Regions from separate parts of the Pseudomonas sp. P4_D7 genome, predicted to be linked through region 1. Evidence: predicted binding sites of a transcription regulator. Region 1 holds the regulator's gene; each other region holds the start of a gene.
The links. The regulator sigma-54, encoded in region 1, starts transcription at its own class of promoters, with help from an activator protein. The targets are predictions, from matches to a motif close to ANTGGCATNNANNTTGCTNT.
Positions count from the first base shown of each region.

Region 1 (10,481 bases):
GTCGAAGTAGTTGTTGATCAACGCCACCAGCGCATCCAGCGCTTCCTGTTCCTGATGCCCTTCGGTGCTCAGATAGATCTTGGTGCCCTTGCCAGCCGCTAGCATCATCATCGCCATGATGCTTTTGCCATCAACCGTGGTCTCTGGTGTACGGCCCACTCTGATCGTGCAATCCGGATACTGCCCGGCCACCCCGACAAACTTGGCCGATGCGCGGGCATGCAGGCCCAGCTTGTTGATGATTTCGATTTCCAGAGCAGGCATCGCGGTGTGAATCCTTTAAGTGAGGTCGCGGTGGCGAACCTGGACGTTCTTCAGGGTTTTCTGCAGGGCCTGACCCAGACGTTCGGTCAGGTAGACGGAGCGGTGATGCCCGCCGGTGCAGCCAATGGCAATGGTGACGTAAGCGCGGTTGCTCGCGGCGAAGCGCGGCAGCCACTTGTGCAGGTAGGTGAAGATGTCCTGAAACATTTCTTCGACCTCCGGCTGTGCCGCCAGGTATTCAGCCACCGGCGCATCGAGACCCGATTGCGCGCGCAGTTCCGGCTTCCAGTACGGATTGGGCAGGCAGCGCACATCGAACACCAGATCCGCATCCACCGGCATGCCGCGCTTGAAGCCGAAGGACTCGACCAGAAATGCGGTCCCCGGCTCCGGCTGGTTCAGCAGACGCAGCTTGATGGAGTCGCGCAACTGGTACAGGTTCAAATTGGTGGTGTTGATCTTCAGGTCCGCGAGGTCGGCAATCGGGCCGAGCAGGGCGGTTTCATCCTGGATCGCCTCGGCCAGTGAGCGGTTGGCGTTGCTCAGCGGGTGACGACGGCGGGTTTCGGAGAAACGCTTGAGCAGGGTTTCTTCGTCGGCGTCCAGATACAGGACGTCGCACTGGATGTGTTTGGCCCGGACATCTTCAAGCAGTTCGGGAAAGCGTGTCAGGTGGCTCGGCAGGTTGCGCGCATCGATGGACACGGCTACCAGCGGCTGCGCCAGTTCCGTGTGAATCAGCGCGCGTTCGGCCAGTTCCGGCAGCAAGCCTGCGGGCAGGTTGTCGATGCAGTAATAGCCGTTGTCCTCAAGGACATCCAGAGCCGTACTTTTACCCGAGCCGGAACGGCCACTGACGATGATCAAGCGCATGATTAGTGCCCGTTCTGCTCGTCCAGGACAACCTGATACAACGCTTCATTGCTTGGAGCGCTGCGCAGTTTTTCACGCACTTCCTTGCGATCGAGCATGCTGGCGATCTGGCGCAGCAGCTCCAGGTGCGCATCGGTGGCAGCCTCCGGGACCAGCAAAACAAACAGCAGGTCAACCGGTGCGCCGTCAATGGCGTCGAAATCAATCGGAGCATCAAGGTGCATCAGCGCACTGATCGGTGCTGTGCAACCCTTGAGGCGGCAATGGGGAATGGCGATGCCGTTACCAAAACCGGTGGAACCGAGTTTTTCACGGGCAATCAGTGCCTCGTAGACATCTTGCATCTCCAGATCCGCCACTTCGCGGGCGATCAGGTTGGCAATTTGTTCGAGGGCTTTCTTTTTACTGCCGCCCGGCACGTTCACGAGGGAACGGCCGGGGGTCAGGATACTTTCAAGTCGGATCATGGGGTGGGGGGTTATCGACCGGTAGCGCCCTGGAGCAGGCTCTGGGTCTTTTCCTTATGCTTTTTGAGTTGTTTATCCAGCTTGTCGGTCAAGGCGTCGATCGCCGCGTACATATCGGTATGTTCCGCGTTGGCGACCACTTCGCTGCCGGGTATATGCAAGGTGGCTTCGATTTTCTGCTTCAGCTTTTCGACGCACATCGTGACTTGCACGTTGGTGATCTTGTCGAAATGGCGCTCCAGTCGTTGGAGTTTTTCCTCGATGTAGGAACGCAGAGGTTGGGTCACTTCCAGTTGGTGTCCACTGATGTTGACTTGCATACAGCTTCTCCTTCGTTGCCAGTGCATAAAGCGGCAGGCTGGATAGCCTGCCACTGGAACGCTGTAACGTGGCTTACATCAACCGCTTGCGTTCGCTCGAAGGCGCGATCCCGAGGGATTCGCGGTACTTGGCGACGGTGCGGCGAGCCACCTGAATGCCTTGTGCCTCCAGTAAACCAGCGATCTTGCTGTCACTCAACGGCTTTTTCTGATTTTCCGCGGCAACCAGTTTTTTGATGATCGCGCGGATCGCCGTGGACGAGCATTCGCCGCCTTCGGAGGTGCTGACGTGGCTGGAGAAAAAGTATTTCAGTTCATAAATACCGCGCGGGGTATGCATGAATTTCTGTGTGGTCACCCGGGAAATGGTCGATTCGTGCATGCCGACCGCTTCAGCGATGTCGTGCAGAACCAACGGTTTCATGGCCTCGTCGCCGTACTCCAGAAAACCGCGCTGATGCTCGACGATCTGGGTGGCTACTTTCATCAGGGTTTCGTTGCGGCTCTGCAGGCTCTTGATGAACCAGCGGGCTTCCTGCAACTGATTGCGCATGAAGGTGTTGTCGGCGCTGGTGTCGGCACGGCGGACGAAACCGGCGTACTGGGCGTTGACGCGCAGACGCGGCACCGATTCCTGATTCAGCTCGACCAGCCAGCGCTCGTTGTCCTTGCGCACGATGACGTCAGGGACAACGTATTCGGCTTCAGTGGATTCGATTTGCGAGCCAGGGCGCGGATTGAGGCTTTGCACCAGTTCGATGACCTGGCGCAGCTCGTCTTCCTTGAGCTTCATGCGGCGCATCAACTGGCTGTAATCGCGGCTGCCGAGCAGGTCGATGTAATCGCTGACCAAACGTTTCGCTTCAGCCAGCCAAGGCGTCTTGGCGGGTAGCTGACGCAATTGCAGCAGCAGGCATTCACTAAGGTTGCGCGCGCCGATACCAGCAGGTTCGAATTGCTGAATGCGGTGCAGGACGGCTTCGATTTCATCGAGTTCGATGTCGAGTTCCGGATCGAACGCCTCGAGGATTTCTTCGAGGGTTTCGTCCAGGTAGCCCTGATTGTTGATGCAATCGATCAGGGTGACGGCGATCAGGCGATCGGTGTCGGACATCGGTGCCAGGTTCAGTTGCCACAGCAGGTGGCTTTGCAGGCTCTCGCCGGCGGACGTGCGGGTGGTGAAGTCCCATTCGTCGTCATCGCTGCTGGGCAGGCTGCTGGCGCTGGTCTGATAGACGTCTTCCCAGGCGGTATCGACCGGCAGTTCGTTGGGGATACGCTCGCTCCAGTCACCTTCCTCCAGGTTGTCCACCGTCGGCGCGGTTTCCTGATACGAGGGTTCCTGGATCTCGGTGTTGGGCTTCTGTTCGGCGTTGTCGGCCATAGGGTCGGAATTGTCGAAGTCTTCGCCTTCTTCCTGGCGTTCGAGCATCGGATTGGATTCCAGAGCCTCCTGGATTTCCTGTTGCAGATCCAGGGTCGACAATTGGAGCAGGCGGATGGCCTGTTGCAGCTGCGGTGTCATCGTCAGCTGCTGGCCCATTCTCAAGACTAGCGATGGTTTCATGGCAGGGGCTTAACACCTTATTCGCCGGCGCTATGCGCCATCCACTACAGGGCGCCGGGGCGCCAAACTTAAGCAAATTATATGCCTGAAACTGAAGTGTTTGCCTAGAGCGCTGTAACAATTAAAGCGTATTAATTCCTGCTTGAATCGATACAGCGCCCGGGCGGCGCACCGGGCACTGTTACGCTTACAAGCGGAACTCGTGGCCCAGATACACTTCCTTGACCAGATCGTTGGCCAGGATGGTTTCTGCATCGCCTTCGGCGATCAGTTGACCATCGTTGACGATGTAAGCGGTTTCGCAGATGTCCAGCGTCTCACGGACGTTGTGGTCGGTGATCAATACACCGATGCCCTTGGCCTTGAGGTGGTGGATGATCTGCTTGATGTCGCCGACCGAGATCGGATCGACACCGGCGAACGGTTCGTCGAGCAGAATGAATTTTGGTGCCGTTGCCAATGCACGAGCGATTTCCACCCGGCGACGTTCACCACCGGACAGGCTCATGCCAAGGTTGTCGCGGATGTGGCTGATGTGGAATTCCTGCAGCAGGCTTTCCAGCTCCTTGCGACGGCCGGCCTTGTCGAGCTCCTGACGGGTCTCGAGGATGGCCATGATGTTGTCGGCCACCGACAGTTTTCGGAAGATCGACGCTTCTTGCGGCAGATAGCCGATACCGGCCTTGGCGCGACCGTGCATCGGCTGGTGGCTGACGTCCAGATCGTCGATCAGCACGCGACCCTGATCGGCCTGTACCAGGCCGACGATCATGTAGAAGCACGTGGTCTTGCCGGCACCGTTCGGGCCGAGCAGGCCGACGATCTGGCCGCTGTCGATCGACAGGCTGACGTCACGCACGACCTGGCGGCTTTTATAGGCCTTGGCCAGGTGCTGAGCTTTCAGAGTTGCCATTACTGGGTTTTCTCGTCGGTTTTCTTCTTCGGCTGGATCACCATGTCGATGCGCGGACGCGTTTCGGTGACCTTGCTGCCGGTAGCGCGACCAGCGCTGGCCAGTTTCTTCACGGTGTCGTAGACGATTTTCTCGCCCTGAGTGACGTTGCCGTCTTTGTCGACGACCTTGGCCTTGTCGATCAGCACGACGCGGTTTTGCTGGGCATGGTATTGAATCGTCACGCCGTAGCCTTGAACCGGTTTGGTGTCCCCCTGGGTTTGCAACTGCTCGAAATAAGCCAGGTTGCCCACGGAGGTCACCACGTCGATATCTCCATTCGGCGCGCGAGTCATGGTGACGGTGTTGCCTTTAACGATCATCGAACCTTGGGTGATGATCACATCACCTTTATAGGTGGCGATGCCGTTCTTGTCGTCCAGTTGGGCGTCGTCGGCCTGAATGCGGATAGGTTGCTGCTGATCGTTCGGCAGAGCCCAGGCGCTCACGCTTCCCAGTGCTGCGCCCAGACTGAGCAAAATAGGGAGGGTTTTAACGAGCCTCATACTGTCCTCTTACGTTCGATAGCAGGTGTATCCTGCTTTCCTTCAGGTACGCTTTCATTCCAACGCCAGTCGATACACCGCCAGCGCCGTCGATTCTAACGGGTTGCTCGGTCTGCGCATATTCCTGCTGCGGGAACACGGTCATGCGAGTGGACGTGATCAGGATGTCACGCTTCTTTTCATCGGTGCGCGCAACGCGTACCGAGTCGATCAGTTCGACTTCGGTGCCGCCTGAGTTCACTTCACCGCGCTCACTGGTAACGTGCCACGGAAATTCTGTTCCGCGATACATGTTCAGGTCGGGTTTGGTCACGAGCGTGACGTCGGTTGCCTTCACGTGCTCGGCTTTTTCGGACGTCATCTCATACTGCACCTTGCCATCCGGCAGGTATTGCAGGGTATGCGTGTTGGTTGCATACCAGTCGATAGGCGTTTCAACCGAGGTGACCGGTGGTTTGTCGAGAAAGCGTTCCGGGCTGATATTCCAATAGCCGACCGCTGCGAAAATCGCAGCGATGCAGCCGAACAGCAGGAAGTTACGAAATTTTTTGCTGAACATGGTTTGGCTCACAGGTACGCGGCGTTGGCCGCATCGAGGCGGCCCTGGGCGCGCAGGATCAATTCGCAGAATTCGCGGGCGGCGCCTTCGCCACCACGGGCGCGGGTAACGCCATGGGCGTGTTCGCGGACGAAATCGGCAGCGTTGGCCACGGCCATGCCCAAGCCTACCCGGCGAATCACCGGCAGGTCGGGCAGATCGTCACCGAGGTAGGCGACTTCTTCATAGCTTAGGCCCAGTTGCGCAAGCAGGCCGTCGAGCACGACCAGTTTGTCTTCACGGCCCTGAAACAGGTGGGGAATCCCCAGGTTTTTCGCTCGACGTTCAACGACGGGTGTCTTGCGGCCGCTGATGATAGCGGTCTGCACGCCGGCGTTCATCAGCATTTTGATGCCTTGACCGTCGAGGGTGTTGAAGGTCTTGAACTCGCTGCCGTCTTCAAGGAAGTACAGGCGCCCGTCGGTGAGGACGCCGTCGACGTCGAAAACCGCCAGTTTGATCGCTTTGCCGCGTTGCAGCAGATCGTTGCTCATTACATGACTCCTGCGCGCAGCAGGTCGGAGAGGTTGAAGGCGCCGACCGGGCGATCTTCCTCGTCTACGACTACCAATGCGTTGATTCGGTGATCTTCCATGATTTTCAGGGCTTCGGCGGCCAGCATTTCCGGGCGGGCAGTCTTGCCGTGGGCCGTCATTACCTGGTCGATGGTGGCGCTGCGGATGTCGATGCTGCGATCCAGCGTGCGGCGCAAGTCGCCGTCGGTGAAGATCCCGGCGAGTTTACCGTCGGTTTCAAGGATGACGGTCATGCCCAGACCTTTACGGGTCATTTCCATCAGTGCGTCCTTGAGCAGCGTGCCGCGTTGGACTTGCGGCAACTCTTGTCCGGCGTGCATGACGTTTTCCACTTTCAGCAGCAGGCGACGGCCGAGGGCGCCACCCGGGTGCGAGAAAGCGAAATCTTCGGCGGTGAAGCCGCGTGCTTCCAGCAGTGCCACGGCCAGCGCATCGCCCATGACCAGTGCTGCGGTCGTCGACGAGGTCGGTGCCAGGTTCAGCGGGCAGGCTTCATGCTCGACATGAACATTGAGATTGACCTCGGCAGCCTTGGCCAGCGGCGATTGCGGGTTGCCGGTGACGCTGATCAGCTGGATGCCCAGACGTTTGATCAACGGCAGCAGGGTTACGATTTCATTGGTCGAGCCGGAGTTCGACAGGGCCAGAATCACATCGTCACGAGTGATCATGCCCATGTCGCCATGACTGGCTTCGGCCGGGTGGACAAAAAAGGCCGGGGTGCCGGTGCTGGCCAGGGTGGCTGCAATCTTGTTGCCGATGTGCCCGGACTTGCCCATGCCAACCACGACTACACGGCCTTTACTGGCCAGAATCATCTCGCAAGCGCGTACGAAATCGGCGTCGATATGGGGCAACAAGCCTTGTACGGCTTCCACTTCGAGTTGGATGGTGCGTTGTGCCGATTGAATCAGGTCGCTGGATTGGCTCATGTCAGAAATCGTATAGCCCGATGAAAAGGCGGCGATTATAGCGGTTATGTTGCAAAGCCTCACGCAAGTTCGTCGTGCTTTGTCATTACTCGTTACCAAAACCCGGGAAAAGAGCCTGCGCACCTGTCATATCGCCGAACACAGGCTGGTACAAGCCTTGGGCGCGTAGCCTTTGCAGTGATATAGTTCGCCGCCAGTTCGGCCTGCCCGGGATGTACGTACTTTTTAAGTAAAGACAGGCGTCCGAGTGAGAGGCTGCATCGCAAGGAGTTTAGATGAGTGCCGATAACGCCTACGCGGTCGAGCTGAAGGGAGTCTCCTTCAAGCGCGGTGCGCGCAGCATTTTCAATAACGTCGATATTCGCATCCCGCGCGGCAAGGTCACCGGCATCATGGGACCTTCCGGGTGTGGCAAGACCACGCTGCTGCGATTGATGGGGGCACAACTGCGCCCTGCCAGCGGCGAAGTCTGGGTCAACGGCCAGAACCTGCCTGCGCTTTCGCGCAGCGATCTGTTCGATGCGCGAAAGCACATGGGTGTGCTGTTTCAAAGCGGCGCACTGTTCACCGATCTCGATGTTTTCGAGAACGTGGCTTTCCCCCTGCGTGTTCATACCGATTTGCCGGAAGAAATGATCCGCGACATCGTCCTGCTCAAATTGCAGGCGGTCGGTCTGCGCGGTGCCATCGAGCTGATGCCGGACGAACTGTCCGGTGGCATGAAGCGCCGCGTCGCACTGGCGCGAGCGATTGCGCTCGATCCGCAGATCCTCATGTACGACGAACCGTTCGTCGGGCAGGACCCGATCGCCATGGGCGTGCTGGTCCGTCTGATTCGCCTGCTCAACGACGCGCTGGGGATCACCAGTATCGTGGTGTCCCACGATCTGGCCGAAACCGCGAGCATTGCCGACTACATCTATGTCGTCGGTGATGGTCAGGTGCTGGGGCAGGGTACGCCGGACGAGTTGATGAACTCGGACGAGCCGCGTATCCGTCAGTTCATGACCGGCGATCCCGATGGCCCGGTGCCGTACCATTTTCCAGCGACGGATTACCGCGCAGATCTTCTGGGGAAGCGCTGATGCGCAGAATTTCATTAATAGAACGCGTACGCCGGTTCGGCGAGGCGGCGATCGATGCCGTCGCGGTGTTCGGTCGTGCGACGCTGTTTCTGTTTCACGCGTTGTTGGGTCGCGGTGGCATCAGTGGTGGCTTCGGCCTGCTGGTCAAGCAACTGCATTCGGTCGGCGTAATGTCGCTGGTGATCATTGTTGTTTCCGGGATCTTCATCGGCATGGTGCTGGCGCTGCAGGGTTTCAGCATTCTGTCGAGCTACGGTTCGGAGCAGGCGGTGGGGCAGATGGTTGCGCTGACCCTGCTGCGTGAACTCGGCCCGGTGGTGACGGCGCTGTTGTTCGCCGGTCGTGCCGGTTCGGCACTGACCGCCGAGATCGGCAACATGAAGTCCACCGAACAGCTGTCCAGCCTGGAAATGATCGGTGTCGATCCGCTCAAGTACATCATTGCCCCGCGCCTGTGGGCCGGCTTCATTTCCCTGCCGGTGCTGGCGATGATTTTCAGCGTGGTAGGCATCTGGGGCGGTTCGTGGGTGGCTGTCGACTGGCTGGGTGTGTATGAAGGCTCTTATTGGGCGAACATGCAGAACAGCGTGAATTTCACCAGTGATGTGCTCAATGGCGTGATCAAAAGTATTGTTTTCGCCTTTGTAGTGACCTGGATTGCCGTATTCCAAGGCTATGACTGTGAGCCCACTTCCGAGGGCATCAGTCGTGCTACCACCAAGACCGTGGTGTTTGCCTCGCTGGCAGTGCTCGGCCTGGACTTTATTCTGACCGCTTTGATGTTTGGAGATTTCTGATGCAAAACCGCACCCTGGAAATCGGTGTCGGCCTGTTCCTGCTGGCAGGGATCCTGGCCTTGTTGCTGCTTGCTTTGCGGGTCAGTGGTCTGTCTCCGACGTCGACCACCGACACCTATAAACTTTATGCCTACTTTGACAATATCGCCGGTTTGACGGTCAGAGCCAAAGTGACCATGGCCGGTGTGACCATCGGCAAGGTCACGGCGATCGATCTGGATCGCGACAGCTTCACCGGTCGGGTCACCCTGCAAGTGGATAAAAAGGTCGACAATCTTCCGACCGACTCCACAGCGTCTATCCTGACCGCTGGTCTGCTGGGCGAGAAGTACATCGGTATCAGCGTTGGCGGAGAAGACAAGCCGCTGAAGGATGGTGGAACCATCCACGACACGCAGTCGTCACTGGTACTGGAAGACCTTATCGGTAAATTCCTGCTCAATACCGTTAGCAAAGACGCCAAATGAGGAGCTTTTGAATGATCTCTATCTTGCGACGCAGCCTGTTGGTGCTGTTGGCGGCCTTGCCGTTGATGGGTAACGCCGTGGCTGCTGCGACTTCGGCACATGATCTGGTGCAGGACACCACCACCCGGTTGCTGGCCGACCTGGCTGCCAACAAAGAGAAATACAAGCAGGACCCGACGGATTTCTACACGGCGCTCAACAACATCGTCGGGCCAGTGGTGGATGCCGAAGGCATTTCCAAGAGCATCATGACGGTCAAGTACTCGCGCAAGGCCACGCCGGCGCAGATGCAGACCTTCCAGGAAAACTTCAAGAAAGGCCTGTTCCAGTTCTACGGCAACGCTCTGCTTGAGTACAACAACCAGGGCATCACCGTTGACCCTGCCAAGGACGAATCGGGCGATCGCACCAGCGTAAACATGACCGTCAAGGGCAGCAGCGGCGCAATCTATCCTGTGCAGTACACGCTGGAGAAGATCAACGGCGAGTGGAAACTGCGCAACGTGATCATCAACGGCATCAACATCGGCAAACTGTTCCGCGATCAGTTCGCCGACGCGATGCAGCGCAATGGCAACGATCTGGACAAGACCATCAATGGTTGGGCCGGGGAAGTGGCCAAGGCCAAAGAAGCCACCGAAAAGAACCCCGCGCAATGAATGAGGCCGCAGTTCGTATGAGTGATGTCGACGAGCTTCTGCTTAGCGGAGTGCTGGACTATCGCACCGGCGCTGACCTGCGCAAGCAAGGCCAGGCGCTGATCAAGTCCAGCAAGGCCTCTTCGCTGGTGATCGATTGCTCGGCGGTGAAGAAGTCCAGCAGCGTCGGTTTATCGTTGCTGCTGTGCTTCATGCGCGATGCGAATGCGGCCGGCAAGGCTGTCAGCATCCGTGCGATGCCCGAAGACATGCGCGAAATTGCTCAGGTCAGTGAACTGACCGAACTGTTGGCGCACCCCTGAACCCACATCTATAAAGAAGCCCCCCGTCAGAGTCCTGCCATGCGGGGTTCGCAGGCGCGGGGCTTTTTTGTATGATGTCCGACCCGTGCGCACAGGGCGCCGATTGAGGTTGAGCATGCAGGCCGTAGAAGTGAAGAGCTTCCTTGAAGGAAAGCT
Region 1 covers NZ_JBFUIR010000038.1:14,557-25,037, reverse strand. The annotation lists gene AC1DVF_RS21450 (HPr family phosphocarrier protein) at 1-264, opposite strand, end outside; gene rapZ (RNase adapter RapZ) at 280-1,137, opposite strand; gene ptsN (PTS IIA-like nitrogen regulatory protein PtsN) at 1,140-1,604, opposite strand; gene hpf (ribosome hibernation-promoting factor, HPF/YfiA family) at 1,616-1,924, opposite strand; gene AC1DVF_RS21430 (RNA polymerase factor sigma-54) at 1,998-3,491, opposite strand; gene lptB (LPS export ABC transporter ATP-binding protein) at 3,679-4,404, opposite strand; gene lptA (lipopolysaccharide transport periplasmic protein LptA) at 4,404-4,949, opposite strand; gene lptC (LPS export ABC transporter periplasmic protein LptC) at 4,936-5,508, opposite strand; gene AC1DVF_RS21410 (KdsC family phosphatase) at 5,517-6,041, opposite strand; gene AC1DVF_RS21405 (KpsF/GutQ family sugar-phosphate isomerase) at 6,041-7,015, opposite strand; gene AC1DVF_RS21400 (ATP-binding cassette domain-containing protein) at 7,291-8,100, shown strand; gene mlaE (lipid asymmetry maintenance ABC transporter permease subunit MlaE) at 8,100-8,897, shown strand; gene mlaD (outer membrane lipid asymmetry maintenance protein MlaD) at 8,897-9,364, shown strand; gene AC1DVF_RS21385 (MlaC/ttg2D family ABC transporter substrate-binding protein) at 9,376-10,023, shown strand; gene AC1DVF_RS21380 (STAS domain-containing protein) at 10,020-10,325, shown strand; gene AC1DVF_RS21375 (BolA family protein) at 10,441-10,481, shown strand, end outside.

Region 2 (10,481 bases), on a different contig from region 1:
CAGGCAAGCCTGACGTAGGCGCTCGCCGAGGTTCTGGTAGAGATACAGCAGGCTGGCCTCGTCACCGAGACGCTCGCCGTACGGCGGGTTGCAGATGACCAGACCTTTCTGGTTCTGATCCGGACGCGGCTCGAAGGTCGCGACTTCGCCCTGGTAGATCTTGATCCACTCGCTCAGGCCAGCACGCTCAACGTTGTTGCGGCCTGGCTGAATCAGACGTGGGTCAGCTTCATAACCACGAATCCACAGCGGTGGCTTGGCCAGACCGGCAGCGGCACGCTCGACCGCTTCTTCGTGGAGTTTTTTCCACAGCGCCGGCACGTGACCGAGCCATGCGGTGAAGCCCCACTGCTCACGGCGCAGGTTCGGCGCCATATCAGCGGCGATCATGCCGGCTTCGACGAGGAACGTACCGACACCGCACATCGGGTCAGCCAGCGCGCCGCCTTCAGCGGCAATGCGCGGCCAGCCGGAACGGATCAGGATCGCCGCCGCGAGGTTTTCCTTCAGCGGTGCAGCGCCCTGCTGCAGACGGTAACCGCGCTGGTGCAGGCTGTGGCCGGACAGGTCAAGGGAGAGAATCGCTTCGCCGCGATCCAGACGCAGGTGAATGCGCAGGTCCGGGTTGAGCTTATCGATCGAAGGACGGTCGCCCTGCGGCGTGCGCAGTTTGTCGACGATGGCGTCTTTGACTTTCAGGGCACCGAAGTGGGTGTTGTCGATGCCTGAGCCGTGGCCGCTGAATTCAACGGCCAGGGTGCCGTCGCTGAGCATGTGATCCTGCCACTCGATGTCGAGCACACCGTGGTACAGGTCTTCAGCGTCTTTCATCGGGAAACGCTTGAGTACCAGCAACACGCGGTTGGCCAGACGCGACCAGAGGCACAGGCGATAAGCGGTTTCCATGGTCGCCATGCCACGCACGGCGGAAGTGTGCTCGCGCGCTTCTTCAAGGCCAAGCCCGACGGCTTCCTCGATGAGCAGGCCTTCAAGACCTTTAGGGCAAGTGAGGAAGAGTTCGAAACGGTCGGACATGGTATTTCCAGAGCCTTTGGCTAGTGAATCGGCAACGCATTGCCGATCCGGTTTTCAATCAGGCGCTTTTCTAAAAGAACGCCCGCGTGGCACGAAGGTGTGCCGTTCCATCCCCGCTGCTCGGGTTAAAAGAGCTTAGATGCCGGGACAGATAAAAAAGTTGATGAAACAAAAAGTCTTAAAGCGACCCTTCGTCGCTTTATACCCCAGCGCAAACGTGGGTCATTCTCACTAAAGAATTAACCCCATCATGCAGCGCGGGGCCGATCATACCGGGGTTTGCTGAAAAACCGTGCATGAAACCCGTCGTTACTTATGGCTGTAGCACCAATTTCGTTACGTCCTTATGACAAAACGATCATTCCCTCGGTGTGACTCATTGGTTAGAACTGAACACAGGTTGACGTCGCAACGGCGTCAACACCTTGGCTCGCCACGCCGGCAGCGAGCCGCACCATGGCAGGTTTCTTCTGCCAGACCTCAGTTGAGGTCAACGCGACACAAAACAGTCAACAAGTGAGGGAAACACCCTATGAGAAGACTTAAGCGTGATCCGTTGGAAAGAGCATTTTTGCGCGGATATCAATATGGCGTTGGTGGCAAATCCCGTGAGCTTTGCCCATTTACTCTACCGTCGGTACGCCAAGCCTGGATTAACGGCTGGCGAGAAGGACGCGGCGACAACTGGGACGGTATGACCGGCACTGCGGGAATCCACAGACTCAACGAACTTCACGCCGTCGGCTGACACAGGGCATTAATTCCGACACGACAATCTGAATTTGTAACGACTTACCATGCACGTCCTTCCCGGACGGCGGGCTGCGGCCCAGGGGCTCCTTCGAGGAGCCCTTTTTATTGCATGGATTTTTGTGCCGAGCGCATAACCTGTAGGAGTGAGCCTGCTCGCGATAGCGGGCTCGCACCGGCCAGAATCTTCTCGGCAGCATGCTTGCCTTCGGTAATCCCGCCAGCCGCAATGATCGGCAACCGCCCAGCCAACTCACCCGCCAGCACCTTCACGGTATTGGTGCTCTTCTCCCGCACTGGTGCGCCGGACAAACCGCCCGCCTCGTCGCCATGCTCCATGCCTTCGACGCCAACACGGCTCAGGGTGGTGTTGGTCGCGATCACCGCGTCCATGCCGGTTTCGATCAGCGCCTGAGCAACCTGTGCGGTTTCTTCATCGGTCATGTCCGGCGCGATCTTGATCGCCAGCGGCACATGCTTGCCGTGACGCAAGGCCAGTTCGGCGCGGCGGGTAGCCAGATCGGCGAGCAACTGCTTGAGCGAATCACCAAATTGCAGGCTGCGCAGGCCCGGAGTGTTCGGCGAGCTGACGTTGACTGTCACATAGCTGGCGTGGGCGTAAACCTTGTCCAGGCAGATCAGGTAATCGTCGACCGCGCGCTCAACCGGCGTATCGAAGTTCTTGCCGATGTTGATGCCCAGCACGCCTTTGTATTTCGCCGCGGCCACACGCGCCAGCAGGTTATCGACACCGAGGTTGTTGAAACCCATGCGGTTGATGATCGCCTCGGCTTCCGGCAGGCGGAAGATCCGTGGTTTCGGGTTGCCCGGCTGCGGGCGTGGGGTCACGGTGCCGATTTCAACAAAACCGAAACCCAGTTGCGCGAAGCCATCGATGGCCGCGCCGTTCTTGTCCAGACCGGCCGCCAGCCCCACCGGGTTCGGAAACTCCAGGCCCATGACCGTCACCGGCTTCTTTGCCGGCGCCTTGCACAGCAAGCCGTTGAGGCCCAAACGCCCACCCGCGCCGATCAGATCCAGCGACAGATCGTGGGAGGTTTCCGGGGAAAGTTTGAACAACAGCTGACGGGCCAGGGTGTACATGGGCGGCGATGACTCGGGCGGCGAAAAGAGGCGGCGATTATAGCCGGGCATCGACCTGCGGCGCGAGGCGCACGCGCAAATCACTGGCACTGGCATATGCCTTGCACCCTCCTGGCTATCAGCGCGCCGGTCAATGACGGCAGGCGGGCACGGACAATGGCGTCGTCTTCGGGGTTTGCCTGCGCAAAGTCCGGGGCGGCGCTTTTTTTTCGAGGTACGTTGGATGAATGAACCTTCGGTAGGGCCACTGGCCTGGGTCAATGGCAGCGATGCCCCGGAAAAAAGCGCGATCAACCTCGGCTTCATGGCCCTGAGCGATTGCGCGTCGGTGGTGGTCGCAGCCACACAGGGCTTCGCCCAGCCTTATGGATTGACGCTGAACCTCAAGCGCCAGAGCTCATGGGCGAATCTGCGCGACAATCTGGTCAGCGGCGAACTCGACGCCGCGCACAGTTTGTACGGACTGATCTACGCCGTGCACCTGGGTATCGGCGGGGTCGCCCCGACGGATATGGCCGTACTGATGGGCCTGAATCAGAACGGTCAGAGCCTCAACCTCTCTCACGGCCTGCAAAACCTCGGCGTGAGCAGTCCTGAAGCACTGGACCGGCACGTGCACCAAAGCCGCGCAAAACTCACCTTCGCGCAGACCTTCCCCACCGGCACTCATGCCATGTGGCTGTATTACTGGCTGGCGAGCCAGGGCATTCATCCATTGCAGGACGTCGACAGCGTGGTGGTGCCGCCGCCGCAAATGGTCGCGCACCTGCAAGCCGGGCGTATCGACGGTTTTTGCGTCGGCGAACCGTGGGCCGCCAGTGCAGTGCAGCAGAATCTCGGTTTTACCCTGGCCACCAGCCAGACCATCTGGCCCGATCATCCGGAAAAAGTCCTTGGTTGCACTCGCGAATTTGTCGAGCAGTATCCGAACACCGCACGGGCGTTGGTGATGGCGATCCTTGAAGCCAGCCGCTTCATCGAAGAAAGCCCGGAAAACCGCCGCAGCACCGCGCAGTTGCTTAGCGCGCCGGAATATCTCGATGCGCCAGTGGCGTGCATCGAACCGCGTTTTCTCGGTGATTACGCCGATGGCCTCGGCAATCGCTGGCAGGATCCGCATGCGCTGCGTTTTCACGGCAACGGTGAAGTGAATCTGCCGTATCTGTCGGACGGCATGTGGTTCATGACCCAGTTCCGCCGCTGGGGTTTGCTGCGCGAAGATCCGGATTACCTCGCCGTCGCCCGCCAGGTTCAGCGGCTGGACGTCTACCGCGACGCCGCCACCGCTGTCGGCGTCGCCGCATGGGGCACTGACATGCGCAGCAGCCAGTTGCTCGACGGCAAAGTCTGGGACGGCAGCGACCCGGCTGCTTACGCGCGCAGTTTCAAGTTGCACGCGCTGAACGACGACGCCCCCCTTCTCGCCCGCCGCTGACAGGAGACCGCGAACATGTTGCGTATTCTGTTGATCAACGACACAGCGAAAAAAGTCGGGCGCCTGAAAGCTGCGTTGACCGAGGCCGGTTTCGAGGTGATCGACGAGTCCGGCCTGACCATCGACCTGCCCGCGCGCGTCGAAACGGTGCGCCCGGACGTGATCCTGATCGATACCGAGTCACCGAGCCGCGATGTCATGGAGCAAGTGGTACTGGTCAGCCGCGACCAGCCACGGCCGATCGTGATGTTTACCGACGAGCATGACCCCGGTGTGATGCGTCAGGCGATCAAGTCCGGGGTCAGTGCGTACATCGTCGAAGGCATTCACGCCCAGCGCTTGCAGCCGATTCTCGATGTGGCGATGGCACGATTCGAGAGTGATCAGGCCTTGCGCGCGCAGTTGCAGGCGCGTGATCAGCAATTGGCTGAACGTAAGCGCATTGAGTTGGCCAAGGGGTTGTTGATGAAGATGAAGGATTGCAATGAGGAAGAGGCTTACACCTTGATGCGGCGCCAGGCGATGAGTCGGCAGCAGAAGCTGATTCAGGTGGCGGAGCAGATTATTGCGATGAGTGAGTTATTGGGCTGAGGTGTTCTGACAGCTTAAGAGCCCCTCACCCTAGCCCTCTCCCGGAGGGAGAGGGAACCGATTGGGGGATGCTCGGGAAATACGCCGACCTGCAATTCCTTCTGTGAATCCATAATCGACTCGGTGTTTCAGGTCGATGTTTGAGGTCCGACACCTCGGTCAGTCCCCTCTCCCTCTGGGAGAGGGCTAGGGTGAGGGGCTTTTGATTTTCAGGTTATTGGCACAAATCTCGCTAAGTAAAACGCACAGGTAACCAACGGCGGTTGCCCCACCTACGACAAAGACGTCGCTCACCCGTTCGCCCAACCGGCGCATCAGGGAGCGGCGTTTTTGCGTTTTGGCCCCACAGACCGGGGCCGGTGGTGCGGCCGTGGCGGCGCCCCACCTGCTGTTGCATGACTCCTTTCGAGACTCTTTTCAGCTGAGGTGCGCGATGAATTCAAGCTTCTGGAAATCCGGCCACACCCCGACCCTGTTCGCGGCCTTCCTGTATTTCGACCTGAGCTTCATGGTCTGGTACCTGCTCGGCCCGCTGGCGGTGCAGATTGCCGCCGACCTGCAGCTAACCACGCAACAACGCGGTCTCGTCGTCGCCACGCCGATCCTTGCTGGCGCCGTGTTGCGCTTCATCATGGGCATGCTCGCCGATCGGCTGTCACCGAAAACTGCTGGGCTGATCGGTCAGGTCATCGTGATTTGCGCGCTGTTCGGTGCCTGGAAAATCGGCATTCATAGCTACGAGCAGGCGTTGATTCTCGGCCTGTTCCTCGGCATGGCCGGCGCATCGTTTGCGGTCGCCCTGCCCTTGGCCTCGCAATGGTATCCGCCGCAGCATCAAGGCAAAGCCATGGGCATCGCCGGTGCGGGCAACTCCGGTACCGTTTTCGCCGCGCTGCTCGCGCCGGTACTCGCCGCCGCGTTCGGCTGGAGCAATGTCTTCGGTTTCGCTCTGATCCCGCTGATTCTGACCCTGGTGCTGTTCGCCTGGCTGGCAAAAAACGCCCCTGAGCGGCCGAAAGCCAAAGCCATGGCTGACTACTTCAAAGCCCTGGGCGACCGTGACAGTTGGTGGTTCATGTTTTTCTACAGCGTGACCTTCGGCGGCTTTATCGGCCTGGCCAGCGCCCTGCCCGGCTATTTCAACGATCAGTACGGTTTGAGCCCGGTGACCGCTGGCTACTACACCGCAGCCTGCGTGTTCGGCGGCAGCTTGATGCGGCCGCTGGGTGGCGCACTGGCTGATCGCTTCGGTGGTATTCGTACGTTGCTGGCGATGTACACCGTCGCCGCCGTGTGCATCGCGGCCGTCGGTTTCAACCTGCCAAGTTCCTACGCTGCTCTGGCGCTTTTCGTCTGCACCATGCTCGGTTTAGGGGCAGGCAACGGCGCAGTTTTCCAACTGGTACCGCAGCGTTTTCGTCTGGAGATCGGCGTGATGACCGGGCTGATCGGCATGGCCGGCGGCATCGGCGGTTTTGCCTTGGCCGCCGGTATGGGCGCGATCAAGCAGAGCACCGGCAGCTATCAGTTGGCGTTGTGGTTGTTCGCCAGCCTTGGCGTGCTGGCGTGGTTTGGCCTGCACGGCGTCAAGCGTCGCTGGAGAACCACCTGGGGGTCGGCGGCAGTGACGGCGGCGCGGGTCTGAACCTTCGATGGCCCTGCAACTGAGTTTCGCCGAAGCCAGCGCCACCGGTCCGCGCGCGGAGAATCAGGACGCTTTGCGTCTGGTCACGCCCGCGCCGGCGCTGGCGGCGAGCAAGGGTTATCTGTTCGCTATCGCCGATGGCGTCAGCCAGTGTGCCGATGGCGGACTGGCCGCGCGCTCGACCTTGCAGGCGCTGGCGCTCGACTACTACGCCACGCCGGAAACCTGGAGCGTGGCCCAGGCACTGGATCGCCTGCTGCTCGCGCAAAACCGCTGGTTGCAGGCCAACGGTGGTGGGCAACCGTTGCTCACCACGGTCAGCGCCTTGGTCATGCGTGGTCGGCGTTTCACCCTCGCCCACGTCGGCGATTGCCGGGTGTATCGCTGGCACGCCGACAGCTTGCAGCGAATCAGCGAAGACCACGTCTGGGATCAGCCGGGCATGCAGCATGTGCTCAAGCGTGCGCTAGGGCTGGATCAGCATCTGGTGCTGGACTTCCTTGATGGCGAACTGCGCGACGGCGAGTGCTTTGTTTTGCTCAGTGACGGGGTCTGGTCGACACTCGGCGATACCGCCATTGCGGCGATTCTGCGTGATCAACCGGATCTGCACAGTGCAGCGCAGACGCTGATCAACGCCGCGCATCTGGCGGGGAGCCAGGACAATGCCAGTGCTTTGCTGGTGCGGGTGGATGCTTTGGGTGAGGCCAGTATCGGCGATGCGCTGATTCATCTGCAGCAATGGCCCCTGCCGCCACCGTTGAAACCCGGTCAGTCGTTCGAAGGCTGGCAAGTGCTGGAGGTTGTCGCTCAGAGCCAGCAATCGCTGCTGTATCGGGTGCTTGATGGACAAGGTCAAACGTGGCTTCTGAAAACCCTACCCACGCGTTCCGCCGATGATTCCTACGCCGGGCAAGCACTGTTGTCCGAGGAATGGTTTCTGAAACGCGTAGCCGGTCGCCACTTTCCTGAAGTCCATGCCTGCCAGCAGCGTCAGCATTTGTACTACGTGATGCGGGAATATTCTGGGGCGACGCTGGCACAGCTGTTTCAACAGTCAGGCCCGCTGCCGTTGGCACAGTGGCAGGACATCGCCGAGCGACTGCTGCGCGCGGTCGGGCTGCTGCATCGGCGACAGATTCTGCACCGGGACATCAAACCGGAAAATCTGCACGTGGGCGACGACGGCGAATTGCGTCTGCTGGATTTTGGCCTGGCGTACTGCCCAGGCTTGTCCGAAGACGCGCCATCGACGCTGCCCGGGACACCCAGTTACATCGCTCCGGAAGCATTTCGCGGTGATCCGCCAAGTGTGTCGCAGGATTTGTATGCGGTCGGTGTGACCCTGTATTTCCTGCTGACAGGGCATTTTCCCTATGGCGAAATTGAAGCGTTTCAACGACCGCGCTTTGGTCTGCCGGTGAGCGCCAGTCGCTATCGGCCGGATCTGCCGGAATGGCTGGCGCAGAGTCTGGAGCGTGGCGTGGCGGCTGATCCGCAACAACGGTTTGAAACGGCTGAGGAATGGCTGTTGGTGCTGGAACAGGGTGAGCGGCGGAGTTTGAGTGTGCGGCCCAGACCATTATTGGAGCGTGAGCCGTTGAAGGTCTGGCGGACGATGGCGTTGCTGGCGTTGCTCGGAAATGTGGCGCTGCTGGTTTTGTTGTTTCACAGTTGAACCGCGTCGCGTCATTCGCGAGCAGGCTCGCTCCCACAAGGAATTTGTGAACGACAAAGATCCACTGTGGGAGCGAGCTTGCTCGCGAAGGGGCCCGCCCAATCACTACAAATCCACCTGCCTGAATGCCCCACGAACGAGCAACCCGCCTCGATTCAGTGCAAAAAATTACCCTCAAAAACTGCCAAACCCCAATAAACCCGCCACCGCCCCCACTTGGCACAACCACTGCATTACCCCACCCAACACACACATAAAGCCCAACCTTCAACGACGAAGGCTGCGCTTCCCGAGAGAACGGGACCAGGACAAAGGCGTCCTCGCTAGGCAACTAGCGGGACGCCTTTTTTTGTTTGCGCAAAATTTCTCGAGCAAGGCCTGACTGCCCACAAGAGGCCAGCCGCAGCTCCCGGAGAACCTGATGAAAAAACTCAAACTGGTGATGATCGGTAATGGCATGGCCGGGGTCCGCACCCTGGAAGAACTGCTCAAGCTGAGCAACGAGCTGTACGACATCACGGTCTTCGGCGCCGAACCGCACACCAACTACAACCGCATCCTGCTGTCGCCGGTGCTGGCCGGTGAGCAGACTTTCGAAGAGATCGTCCTCAACGATCTCGACTGGTACCTGGAAAACAACATCAAGTTGCTGCTCAACCGCAAAGTGATGGAGATCGACCGGGTCAAGCGCCGGGTGATCGCCGAGGACGGCACCGAGGCCGAATACGATCGCCTGCTGATCGCCACCGGTTCGACGCCGTTCATCCTGCCGATCCCCGGCAACACCTTGCACGGAGTGATCGGCTATCGCGACATCGCCGATACCCAGGCAATGATCGACACCGCTAAAACCCACAAACACGCGGTGGTCATCGGTGGCGGTCTGCTCGGTCTCGAAGCCGCCAATGGCCTGATGTTGCGCGGCATGCACGTCACCGTGGTGCACATCGGCGAATGGCTGCTGGAACGGCAACTGGACAAAACCAGCGGCCAACTCCTGCAAACTGCCCTCGAATCCCGAGGCTTGCATTTCCGTCTGTGCGAACAGACTCAGGCGCTGCACGATGCGGGCAATGGCCGGGTCGGCTCGGTGCAGTTCAAGAACGGCGAGATCATCCCGGCTGATCTGGTGGTAATGGCTGCCGGTATTCGTCCCAACACAGAATTGGCGGAAAAGGCCGGCATCCCGTGCAATCGCGGGATTCTGGTCAATGACACGCTGCAAACCTACGACCCGCGTATTTATGCCATCGGTGAATGCGCCAGCCACCGCGGCATTGCCTACGGTCTGGTCGCGCCGTTGTTCGAACAGGCCAAGGTCTGCGCCAACCACCTCGCACAACTGGGTTTCGCCCGTTATCAGGGTTCGGTGACCTCGACCAAATTGAAAGTCACCGGCATCGATCTGTTTTCTGCCGGCGATTTCATGGGCGGCGAAGGCACGGAAACCATCACCCTCTCCGACCCGATTGGCGGCGTGTACAAAAAACTGGTGATCAAGGATGACGTGCTGGTCGGCGCCTGTCTGTACGGCGATACGGCAGATGGCGGTTGGTATTTCCGGCAGATTCGTGAGAATCACGCCATCGGCGAAATCCGCGATCACCTCATGTTTGGAGAAAATGCGTTAGGCGACGTAGGACATCAAGGCCAGGACAAAGCCATGGTCATGGCCGACACCGCCGAAGTCTGCGGCTGCAACGGCGTGTGCAAAGGCACCATCGTCAAAGCCATTCAGGAACACGGCCTGTTCAGCGTCGATGAGGTGAAGAAACACACCAAGGCTGCCAGCTCCTGCGGCTCCTGCGCCGGGCTGGTCGAACAGATCCTGATCAACACCGTCGGCGGTGCGGCGGACGTCAAACCGAAGAGCGAAAAAGCCATCTGCGGTTGCAGCGACCTCAATCACGGGCAGATCCGTCAGGCCATCCGCGAGCAACATCTGCTGACCATCGCCGGCACCATGAGCTACCTCAACTGGCGCACGCCGAACGGCTGCGCAACATGCCGCCCTGCCCTCAACTATTACCTGATTTCCACTTGGCCCGGCGAAGCCAAGGACGATCCGCAATCGCGCCTGATCAACGAACGCGCCCACGCCAACATTCAGAAGGACGGCACCTATTCGGTGGTGCCACGGATGTGGGGCGGCGTGACCAATCCTTCGGAACTGCGGCGGATTGCCGACGTGGCCGACAAGTACAACGTGCCGATGGTCAAGGTCACCGGCGGTCAGCGCATCG
Region 2 covers NZ_JBFUIR010000005.1:156,234-166,714, forward strand. The annotation lists gene rlmKL (bifunctional 23S rRNA (guanine(2069)-N(7))-methyltransferase RlmK/23S rRNA (guanine(2445)-N(2))-methyltransferase RlmL) at 1-1,035, opposite strand, end outside; gene rmf (ribosome modulation factor) at 1,568-1,783, shown strand; partial or broken gene AC1DVF_RS06165 (quinone-dependent dihydroorotate dehydrogenase) at 1,954-2,889, opposite strand; gene AC1DVF_RS06170 (CmpA/NrtA family ABC transporter substrate-binding protein) at 3,113-4,324, shown strand; gene AC1DVF_RS06175 (ANTAR domain-containing response regulator) at 4,340-4,915, shown strand; gene AC1DVF_RS06180 (nitrate/nitrite transporter) at 5,349-6,560, shown strand; gene AC1DVF_RS06185 (bifunctional protein-serine/threonine kinase/phosphatase) at 6,568-8,238, shown strand; gene nirB (nitrite reductase large subunit NirB) at 8,660-10,481, shown strand, end outside.
Region 2: the regulator sigma-54 is predicted to act here: its motif matches at 2,978-2,997, upstream of AC1DVF_RS06170 (CmpA/NrtA family ABC transporter substrate-binding protein).

Region 3 (10,481 bases), on a different contig from region 1:
CGTAATCGCCCTTGCGCGCCGACCAGTGCAGCAACGCTTCGCGATCGCCATCCGCAGGTGCGTCGGGCATGTCGAGCAACTTGCGGCGGGCGAATAGCAGGCCGATGGCGAGATACATCAGGAAGAACAGGATCAGGAACGGCTCGGTACTCCACAACAGTTCTGGCGCATACGAACGAAGGCCCCAGGCGAAGCCGATGCCAAAGGTGCCGACGAAGCCGATCAGGTTGAGTAGACGCCAGGCCTTGAACCAGGCGATGGCAAGAATGCCAGCATTGAGTAGCGCGAAATAGCTGAACAGCGCGACGTGGTTGCCGGCGCCGGTCGAGGTCAGGATCGGCGCCGCGAAACCGCCCAATGCCGCCGCTGCGGCAAGCCCTAAAGCATCTTGAGTGATGGCGAGAATCGCCGAGAAAACGGTGACCGCCACCAGCAGGCCGAGCGCGGCCGATGGATCAAGCAACGGATGCAGACGCATGGCCGCAAACACCGTCAAATACAGCACCGCGATCCCGGTGCCTTGCAGCATCAACGCGTAATTACTGTTGCGCCGGCGCAACCACCAACCCAGCGCGAGCAGGCCCAACGCGGCCGCCGCGACACCGGCGTAACGCAACTCGATCGGCACGACCATGCCTTCGGTGGCGTAGCGCAGCAGGAATGCGAGACCGAAGAACAGCAACACCACGCCGACCCGCAGCACGGTGTTGCCGCCGAACAGCCAGTTGCGCGCAGCACTTATGCCGCGTTCGATGAGGTTCGGGCCACGGGGTTCGGCAGGTTGTTGCGGTTCGGGCGTCACGGCATCAAGGCGCCAGACATCGGCGGGCAGCGGTTGACTGGTTTCGCTGGCGACGGCGGAAATCGGTTCGAGTTCGGGCGGCAGCTCCCAGATCAGTTCAGGTGCTGGAGCTGCTTCTACGACTGTGACTGTTTCAGCAACAGGTTCGGGACCCGGTGGCGGCGTGGCACGAACCGGGGCACCTTCGAGCAGAAACAGGCGCTGTTCGACGCCCTGCAAAGCGACCTTCGCCAGCTCAAGTTGACGCTGCTGCTCCATCGCCTGCGAGCCTAGCCGCGCGATGCGGATCGTCTGCCCGATCACCAGCCCCAACAACGCGCCCAACAGCGCATCACTGAACGACTCGTCGAGCAGCCAGCCGAGCACCAGCCCGATCAACATGAACATCCATTGCATGGTCGATATCCCTAAGCAGCCCCAAGACGGGGCGAGTCCGGCGATTGCTTCAGTCTAGGCACAAACCCTGTGGGAGCGAGCCTGCTCGCGAAAGCGGTTTGTCAGCCAACATTTCTGTTTAACAAGACAACCGCTTCGCGAGCAGGCTCACTCCTACATTGGATTGGTGGTGACTGGAGCTACCGGTAACCGGCGCTCAGTATATCGATCCGGCCCAACAAACGTTGGGCCTTGCGCAGATTTGTTGCGGAAAGTTACTCCAACGCTTTCCAGATATCCGTGGCGTACTCACGAATCGTCCGGTCAGACGAGAACCAGCCCATCCGCGCCGTGTTGAGTACTGCTGAACGCCACCAGTTGTTGGAGTCGTGCCAGTGCGCCTCAACGCGTTTCTGCGCTTCCCAGTAGGAGTCGAAGTCGGCGCAGACCAGGAAGCGGTCGTAATCCACCAGCGAATCGATCAGCCCGGTATAGCGCGAGGTGTCATCCGGCGAAAACACCCCGCCGCGAATCGCCTGCAGCACATCGTTCAAGCGATGGGATGCAGCGATGTCTGGCACTGCGCTGAACTCATGATTCTGTTTACGCGCTTCCACCTGCTGCGCGCTGAGACCGAAGATAAACATGTGCTCGGCCCCGATGCGTTCGCACATTTCCACGTTGGCGCCGTCCAGTGTGCCAATGGTCAGCGCGCCGTTGAGGCCGAACTTCATGTTACTGGTGCCTGATGCTTCGAAGCCGGCAGTGGAAATCTGCTCGGACAAGTCCGCCGCCGGAATGATGCTCTCCGCCAGGCTGACGTTGTAGTTGGGCAGGAACACCACTTTCAGCAGGCCGCGCACGGTCGGGTCGTTGTTCACCACCCGAGCGATGTCGTTGGTCAGTTTGATGATCAGTTTGGCCTGGTGATAACTCGCCGCCGCTTTACCGGCGAAGATTTTCACCCTCGGCACCCAGTCGACTTCCGGCTCGGCGCGAATCGCCTGATACAGCGCCACGGTGTGCATCAGGTTGAGCAACTGACGTTTATATTCGTGGATGCGTTTGACCTGTACATCGAACATCGCCGCCGGATTGACCGCGATGCCCAAGCGTTCGTGAATCAGATACGCCAGGGCTTTCTTGCTGTGCAGCCGTTGCTCGGCAAAGGCTTTGCGGAATGCGGTTTTCTCGGCGAACGGTTCGAGATCGAGCAGGCGCTCTTCGGGGTTATCCAGCACCTCGGGACCCAGCGAGTCGACCAGCATCGAGGTCAGTTCAGCGTTGGCCTGGAACAGCCAACGGCGGAAGGTAATGCCGTTGGTTTTGTTGTTGATCCGCTCCGGGTAGAGCTTGTGCAGTTCAGCGAACACGGTTTTGCGCATCAGTTGCGTGTGCAGCCCGGACACGCCGTTGACGCTGTGCGAACCGAGGAACGCGAGGTTACCCATGCGCACACGGCGACCGTTGTCTTCTTCGATCAGCGACACCGCGCGCAGCACGTCGAAATCGTGAATGCCTTTGGCGCGCAGCGAGTCGATGTGCTGAGCATTGATCAGATAAATGATCTGCATATGTCGCGGCAGCATGCGCTCCATCAAGCCCACCGGCCAGGTTTCCAGCGCTTCCGGCAGCAACGTGTGGTTGGTATACGACAGCGTGTCGACGGTGACTTGCCACGCCGCATCCCAAGCCACGTCGTAGACGTCGACCAGTTGGCGCATCAATTCGGCGACAGCAATCGAGGGGTGCGTGTCGTTGAGCTGAATCGCCGCGTGATCACCCAGGGTCAGCACCGAGGTGTGCATGTTGCGATGACGGCGCAGCAGATCCTGAAGCGAAGCGGCGACAAAGAAGTATTCCTGACGCAGGCGCAGCTCCTGCCCCGCTTCGGTGCTGTCCGCCGGGTAGAGCACGCGGGAGATACTTTCGGCCCGGGCCACTTCGGCGACAGCGCCCAAGTGGTCACCGGCGTTGAAACGCTCCAGGTGCAAATCTTCCATGGCGCGCGCACGCCAGAGGCGCAGTGTATTGACGCTCGCCCCGCGCCAGCCAACGACCGGCGTGTCATAAGCGATCGCGCGGACAGTTTCTGCCGGCGACCAGACTTGTTTGGACTTGCCGGAGATGTCGGTGACGGTTTCGACGCTGCCGCCGAAGCCGATGGAGTAGACGACCTCTGGCCGCTCGAACTCCCACGGGTTGCCGAAATCCAGCCAGTGCTCGGTCTGTTCCTGCTGCCAGCCGTCGACGATGGCCTGGCGGAACAAGCCGTGCTCATACCGAATGCCATAACCGTGGCCGGCGATGCCGAGGGTCGACATGCTTTCCATGAAGCACGCGGCCAGACGACCGAGGCCACCGTTACCGAGCGCTGCATCAGGTTCCAGCAAACGGATACGCTCCAGGTCGACACCGAGTTCAGTCAGCGCTTCACGGGCGACGTCGAGCAAGCCAAGATTGCTCAGGCTGTCGTAGAGCAAGCGGCCGATGAGGAATTCCAGCGAGAGGTAATACACCCGTTTCTGACCTTTGCGGTAGATCTGCCGGGTGTGGTCCATCCAGTGCTCGACCATATGATCACGCGCCGCCAAAGCGATGGCTTCGAACCAGTCATGGTCGAAAGCGTGGTCGGGGTCTTTGCCCACCGCGTAGGTGAGCTTGGTCAGGACGGCGTCGCGGAATGCGGCCACCTCTGCTTCGCGAACTAGTGGTTCTTGAGTCATCAATAGGACCTCGAGCGAGCGGGAATTGTCTGAGCCTAGACGGTCTGACCGACGGTCGCGGCGCTGGTTCGGCAGTTTTTCCTGAGACGGTGCGATGGCCCGGCATTACCCTGGCGGATGGGCTAATGAATGCAGGGGCCGTGCCGAATTGTCCGGCAATGTGCCTGCATGGAGAAAAAATCTGGCGAAAGGTTGTTCAAAAATCCACCAGTCCCGGTATGATCGCGCGCCCTGATGCACACACGCCTGGTAACTCCCGATGATGAAGCCCAACCTGATTGCCGCCGCCGAGATCGATCGTCTCGATACGTGGGCGAAATATTCGGCCCCGATGTGCGGTTCCTGCATGTCCAGCTGCTGCACGCTGCCGGTCGAAGTAAAGATCAAGGATCTGGTGCGCATCGGCGTGGTCGACGAGTTCGAACTGGGCGACCCGCCGAAGAACATCGCCAAGCGTCTGCAAAAGGAAGGCCTGGTCGAGCGCTTCAATCAGAAGTCCGGCATCTTTACCCTGCAGCGCATGAGCAACAACGATTGCTACTACCTGGATCGTAAGAGCCGCTTGTGCACCATTTATGACAAGCGCCCGGATACCTGCCGCAATCACCCGAAGATCGGACCGCGTCCGGGGTATTGCGCGTACAAGCCGAAGGAAGTTGAACGCGTGCAGAATTTCCGCGCGATAGAGCGCTTCTGAACGACGCTGAGTTCTTCGGTAGCCGTTAAACCCCAGCCCCTCACCCCAGCCCTCTTCCGAGGGAGAGGGAGCCGATCTCTGTCGCTTCCAAACCTGAGGTCGATGCAAAGCCAAAGAACAACTCGGTCAGTCCCCTCTCCCTACGGGCGGTCCGACGTTTCGGGAGGGCTAGGGTGAGGGGCTTTTCAGCTTCAACACACTTATCCCAGACAAACAAAAACGCCCCCGGTCTCGCGACCGGGGGCGTTTTTTCAAGCTCAGGCTAAATTACGCCTTGGCTTTCTTGGCAGCGCGGGTACGCTCGCTTTCGTCCAGGATCTTCTTGCGAAGACGGATGGACTTAGGAGTAACTTCGCACAGCTCGTCTTCCTGGATGTATTCCAGAGCCTGTTCCAGAGTGAAGCGAACAGGTGGTACCAGAGCGATGGTTTCGTCTTTACCCGAAGCACGCATGTTGTCGAGCTTCTTGCCTTTGGTCGGGTTTACACCCAGGTCGTTGTCGCGGCTGTTCTGACCAACGATTTGACCGTTGTAGATCTCCTGGCCGTGTTCTACGAACAGCTTGCCACGAGCCTGCAGGGTTTCCAGCGAGTAGGTCAGTGCCTTGCCGGTTTCAACCGAAACCAGAACGCCGTTCTGACGGCCGGACATGTGGCCCGACTTGACGGTGTCGTAGCGATCGAAGATCGAGGTCAGGATGCCAGCACCGTTGGTCAGGGTCAGGAACTGGTTACGGAAACCGATCAGACCGCGAGCAGGGATGTTGTACTCCAGACGAACACGGCCCTTGCCATCCGGCACCATGTTGCTCAGGTCGCCTTTACGCAGACCCATCTCTTCCATGACCTTGCCCTGAGCTTCTTCAGGGATGTCGATGGTCACGTTTTCGAACGGTTCTTGTTTAACGCCGTTCACTTCACGAATGATCACTTCAGGACGGCCCAGGGCCAGCTCGAAGCCTTCGCGACGCATGGTTTCGATCAGTACCGAGAGGTGCAGCTCACCACGGCCGGAAACCTTGAACTTGTCAGCGGTGTCGCCTTCTTCAACGCGCAGTGCAACGTTGTACAGCAGCTCTTTGTCCAGACGGTCCTTGATGTTGCGGGACGTCACGAACTTGCCTTCTTTACCGCAGAATGGCGAGTCGTTTACCTGGAAGGTCATCGAAACGGTTGGCTCGTCAACGGTCAGAGGCTTCATCGCCTCGACAGTGTCCGGGTGGCACAGGGTGTCGGAGATGAACAGCGAGTCCATACCGCTGATGCAAACGATATCGCCTGCTGCAGCTTCTTCAACGTCGATGCGGTGCAGACCGTGGTGACCCATCAGTTTCAGGATACGGCCGTTACGGCGCTTGCCGTCGGCACCGATCGCCACAACCGGGGTGTTCGGCTTGACGCGGCCACGAGCGATACGGCCAACACCGATAACACCCAGGAAGCTGTTGTAGTCCAGAGCGGAGATCTGCATCTGGAACGCGCCGTCACGGTCAACGGCCGGAGGCGGAACGTGGTCGACTACCGCTTGGTACAGCGGGGTCATGTCTTCAGCCATGGCGGTGTGATCCAGACCGGCAATGCCGTTCAGGGCCGAGGCGTAAACAACCTGGAAGTCCAGTTGTTCTTCGGTCGCACCGAGGTTGTCGAACAGGTCGAAGATCTGATCCAGAACCCAGTCCGGACGCGCGCCTGGACGGTCAACCTTGTTGATTACCACGATTGGACGCAGGCCGGCTTCGAAAGCCTTCTTGGTCACGAAACGGGTTTGCGGCATAGGGCCGTCTTGAGCGTCAACCAGCAGCAGAACGGAGTCGACCATCGACATTACACGTTCAACTTCGCCGCCGAAGTCGGCGTGGCCCGGGGTGTCCACGATGTTGATGTGGTAGCCGTTCCAGTTGATGGCGGTGTTTTTCGCCAGAATGGTAATACCGCGCTCTTTTTCCTGGTCGTTGGAGTCCATCACGCGCTCGTCGTTGAGCTCGTTGCGCTCCAGGGTGCCGGATTGACGCAGGAGTTTGTCTACCAGGGTGGTCTTACCATGGTCAACGTGGGCAATGATGGCGATGTTGCGTAGATTTTCGATCACTTGTGTATCTCGATCAGAGGATTCGGTTTGCTGACAAGTCTTGGCAGCGATTAGCAGTAGTGTCCGGCATGGCCGTTACAGCTTGACGGCGGTGTCGGGGGGCCGGTGACGCAGGCCACAGGCAAACAGCCCCGGGCACTTAGCTCGGTCGATAAACGCGCACATTGGCATGCCCCTCACTGAGCAAATGGTGAGCATGCAGGCGACTCATCACGCCTTTGTCGCAATACAGCAGGTACTGGCGAGTCGGATCCAGCTCCTTGAAACGAGCGTTCACTGCGTAGAACGGCATCGTCTGTACTTCTACGCCAGCGAGTTCCAGCGGCTCATCCTCGGCGGCATCCGGGTGACGGATGTCGATCACGATCTGACCGGCCAGTGCTTCGCTGACTTCTTCAATCTGTACGTCCTGGCCCAATTCGTCGATCACCCGATCGATCGGCACCAGTTTGGCGTTTTCGAGCGCACGCTCGAGCACCGCCATGTCGAATTCTTTCTCTTCGTGCTCAACGCGACCGCGTTTGGCGGCCGTCTTCGGATTGACCGAAATGACCCCGCAGTACTCCGGCATGTGCCGGGCGAAATCGGCGGTGCCGATCTCATTGGCCGTGTCGATGATGTCCTGCTTGTGCGCCACGATCAGCGGACGCAGGACCAGTTTGTCGGTCACGCAGTCGATCACCGACAGATTCGGCAGGGTCTGGCTCGACACCTGGGAGATCGCCTCGCCGGTGACCAGCGCTTCGATGTGCAGGCGATCGGCGATGTTGGAAGCCGCGCGCAACATCATACGCTTCAATACGACGCCCATATGACTGTTATCGACTTTGCCGAGAATTTCGCCCAACACTTCTTCGAACGGAACACTGACAAATAGCACGCGTTGCGAGCTGCCGTACTTCTTCCAGATGAAATGCGCGACTTCCATCACGCCCAATTCATGGGCACGACCGCCCAGATTGAAGAAGCAGAAGTGCGTCATCAGGCCGCGACGAATGATCTGGTACGCCGCAACGGTTGAGTCAAAGCCGCCGGACATCAATACCAGCGTCTGCTCCAACGCACCGAGCGGGTAACCGCCGATGCCGTTGTGCTGGCTGTGAATGACAAACAACCGTTTGTCGCGAACTTCGATGCGGACTTCGATTTCCGGTGCTTTCAGGTCGATACCAGCGGCACCGCACTCACGGCGCAGCTTGCTGCCGACGTATTTTTCGACGTCCATCGAGCTGAAGGTGTGCTTGCCCGCGCGCTTGCAGCGCACCGAGAAAATCTTCCCGGCCAGTGCATCGCCGTAGTGCTGTTTGCACTTCTCGGTGATGTCGTCGAAGTCGCCCAGCGGGTACTCGTCGATCTGCAGAAAGTGCGCGATGCCCGGCATGCAGGTCAGGCGCTCACCCATCTCTTTCAAGGCTTTGGGGTCGGTAACGCGGGTTTCCAGCTCGAGATTGTCCCACACACCGTTCACCACCACGGCCGGGTCCAGGTCACGGAGCACGGTGCGGATGTTCTTGGCCAACTGGCGGATGAACTTCGTCCGGACAGGTCGGCTTTTGATGGTGATCTCGGGGAAGACTTTTACGATTAGTTTCATGAAAACAGCGCGCGAACGGCCAGCCGAAAAAGGGGGGCGCGGATTATAGCGGAAATTGCTCAAGGTTTAACCAGTTAATGTGCAGAAGGTTTAGCGCGCACCAAAACAGGTCATTTCTGACTCAAGACGCTACATTAGAGGGCGAGATTTTCCACAATCAGGTGCTTTGCACCTTTATAAGCGTGAATTTGGGGCAAAAAACCCATGCTGGGGCACTGGCATGCAATTTGCTCCCTTGTGAGGCAGGTTGCCTTGGCAGAGTATTCGCGCCGGCATCACCCAAATTCAAGGGCATCCACTACCAAGCCCGAAGCCACCCGGAGGACATATGTCGAAGACGGTTCAACTCATCAAAGATCATGACGTCAAGTGGATTGATCTGCGCTTCACGGACACCAAAGGCACTCAGCACCACGTGACCATGCCGGCTCGCGATGCGCTGGATGAAGACTTCTTCGAAGTCGGCAAGATGTTCGACGGTTCCTCCATTGCTGGCTGGAAAGGCATCGAAGCCTCCGACATGATCCTGATGCCGGTTGACGAAACTGCGGTTCTCGACCCGTTCACCGAAGACGCCACCCTGATCCTGGTGTGCGACATCATCGAACCTTCGAGCATGCAAGGCTACGACCGCGACCCACGTGCGATCGCCAAGCGCGCCGAAGAACACCTGAAAGCCACCGGTATCGGTGACACTGTGTTCGCCGGTCCTGAGCCTGAGTTCTTCATCTTTGACTCGGTGAAATTCAAGTCGGACATCTCCGGCTCGATGTTCAAGATCTACTCCGAGCAAGGTTCGTGGATGTCCGACCAGGACATCGAAGGCGGCAACAAAGGTCACCGTCCAGGCGTCAAAGGCGGCTACTTCCCGGTTCCGCCGTTCGACCACGACCACGAAATCCGTACCTCCATGTGCAACGCACTGGAAGAAATGGGCCTGACCGTCGAAGTTCACCACCACGAAGTGGCGACTGCCGGCCAGAACGAAATCGGCGTCAAGTTCAACACCCTGGTGAAGAAAGCCGACGAAACCCAAACCCTGAAGTACGTTGTGCACAACGTTGCTGACGCTTACGGCCGCACCGCGACCTTCATGCCGAAGCCACTGTACGGCGACAACGGTTCGGGCATGCACGTACACATGTCGATCTGGAAAGACGGCAAGAACACCTTCGCCGGTGAAGGCTATGCCGGTCTGTCCGATACCGCTCTGTACTTCATCGGCGGCATCATCAAACACGGTAAGGCCTTGAACGGCTTCACCAACCCGGCGACCAACTCCTACAAGCGTCTGGTACCAGGCTTCGAAGCTCCGGTAATGCTGGCCTACTCGGCCCGCAACCGTTCCGCTTCGATCCGTATTCCTTACGTGTCGAGCCCGAAAGCCCGCCGTATCGAAGCACGCTTCCCGGATCCGGCTGCCAACCCGTACCTGGCCTTCGCAGCTCTGCTGATGGCCGGTCTGGACGGTATCCAGAACAAGATCCACCCAGGCGACGCAGCTGACAAAAACCTGTACGACCTGCCGCCTGAAGAGGCGAAAGAGATCCCGCAAGTTTGCGGCAGCCTGAAAGAAGCCCTGGAAGAGCTGGACAAGGGCCGCGCGTTCCTGACCAAGGGCGGCGTGTTCTCCGACGACTTCATCGACGCTTACATCGCGCTGAAATCGGAAGAAGAAATCAAGGTTCGCACCTTCGTACACCCACTGGAATATGAGCTGTACTACAGCTGCTGATCCGGTAGCGCTGCGTTAAGTGGCGTGAGTGAAAGAGGCCTCCTTCGGGAGGCCTTTTTTATTGCCCGCGATTTATGACGTGATGCTGATCGTTCCCACGCTCCGCGTGGGAATGCAGCCCGTGACGCTCCGCGTCACTGGACGCGGAGCGTCCCTTGAGGCGTACCCACGCAGAGCGTGGGAACGATCAATTGTGGTGTATGAATGATCTCTGGATGTGTGCAGGGTTGGGCCAACCGCCACACCTGTCCTATGCTGCACCCCATCGCTTTCAATCCCGGTCGATTTCATGGGTCGCACCTTTCTCTACATTCTATTGCTGATGATCGCCCTGCCCGCCGCCGCGCAGATCTACAAATACACCGATGCCAACGGCCACACGGTGTACAGCGATCACTCGCCGGACGGCGTGCAGGCACAACCGGTGGAATTGCCGCCGCTCAATCGGGTCGAGCCGCAGGCGC
Region 3 covers NZ_JBFUIR010000002.1:76,113-86,593, reverse strand. The annotation lists gene AC1DVF_RS01795 (DUF2339 domain-containing protein) at 1-1,198, opposite strand, end outside; gene AC1DVF_RS01790 (glycogen/starch/alpha-glucan phosphorylase) at 1,453-3,903, opposite strand; gene AC1DVF_RS01785 (YkgJ family cysteine cluster protein) at 4,163-4,600, shown strand; gene typA (translational GTPase TypA) at 4,868-6,688, opposite strand; gene thiI (tRNA uracil 4-sulfurtransferase ThiI) at 6,828-8,282, opposite strand; gene glnA (type I glutamate--ammonia ligase) at 8,611-10,017, shown strand; gene AC1DVF_RS01765 (DUF4124 domain-containing protein) at 10,307-10,481, shown strand, end outside.
Region 3: the regulator sigma-54 is predicted to act here: its motif matches at 8,497-8,516, upstream of glnA (type I glutamate--ammonia ligase).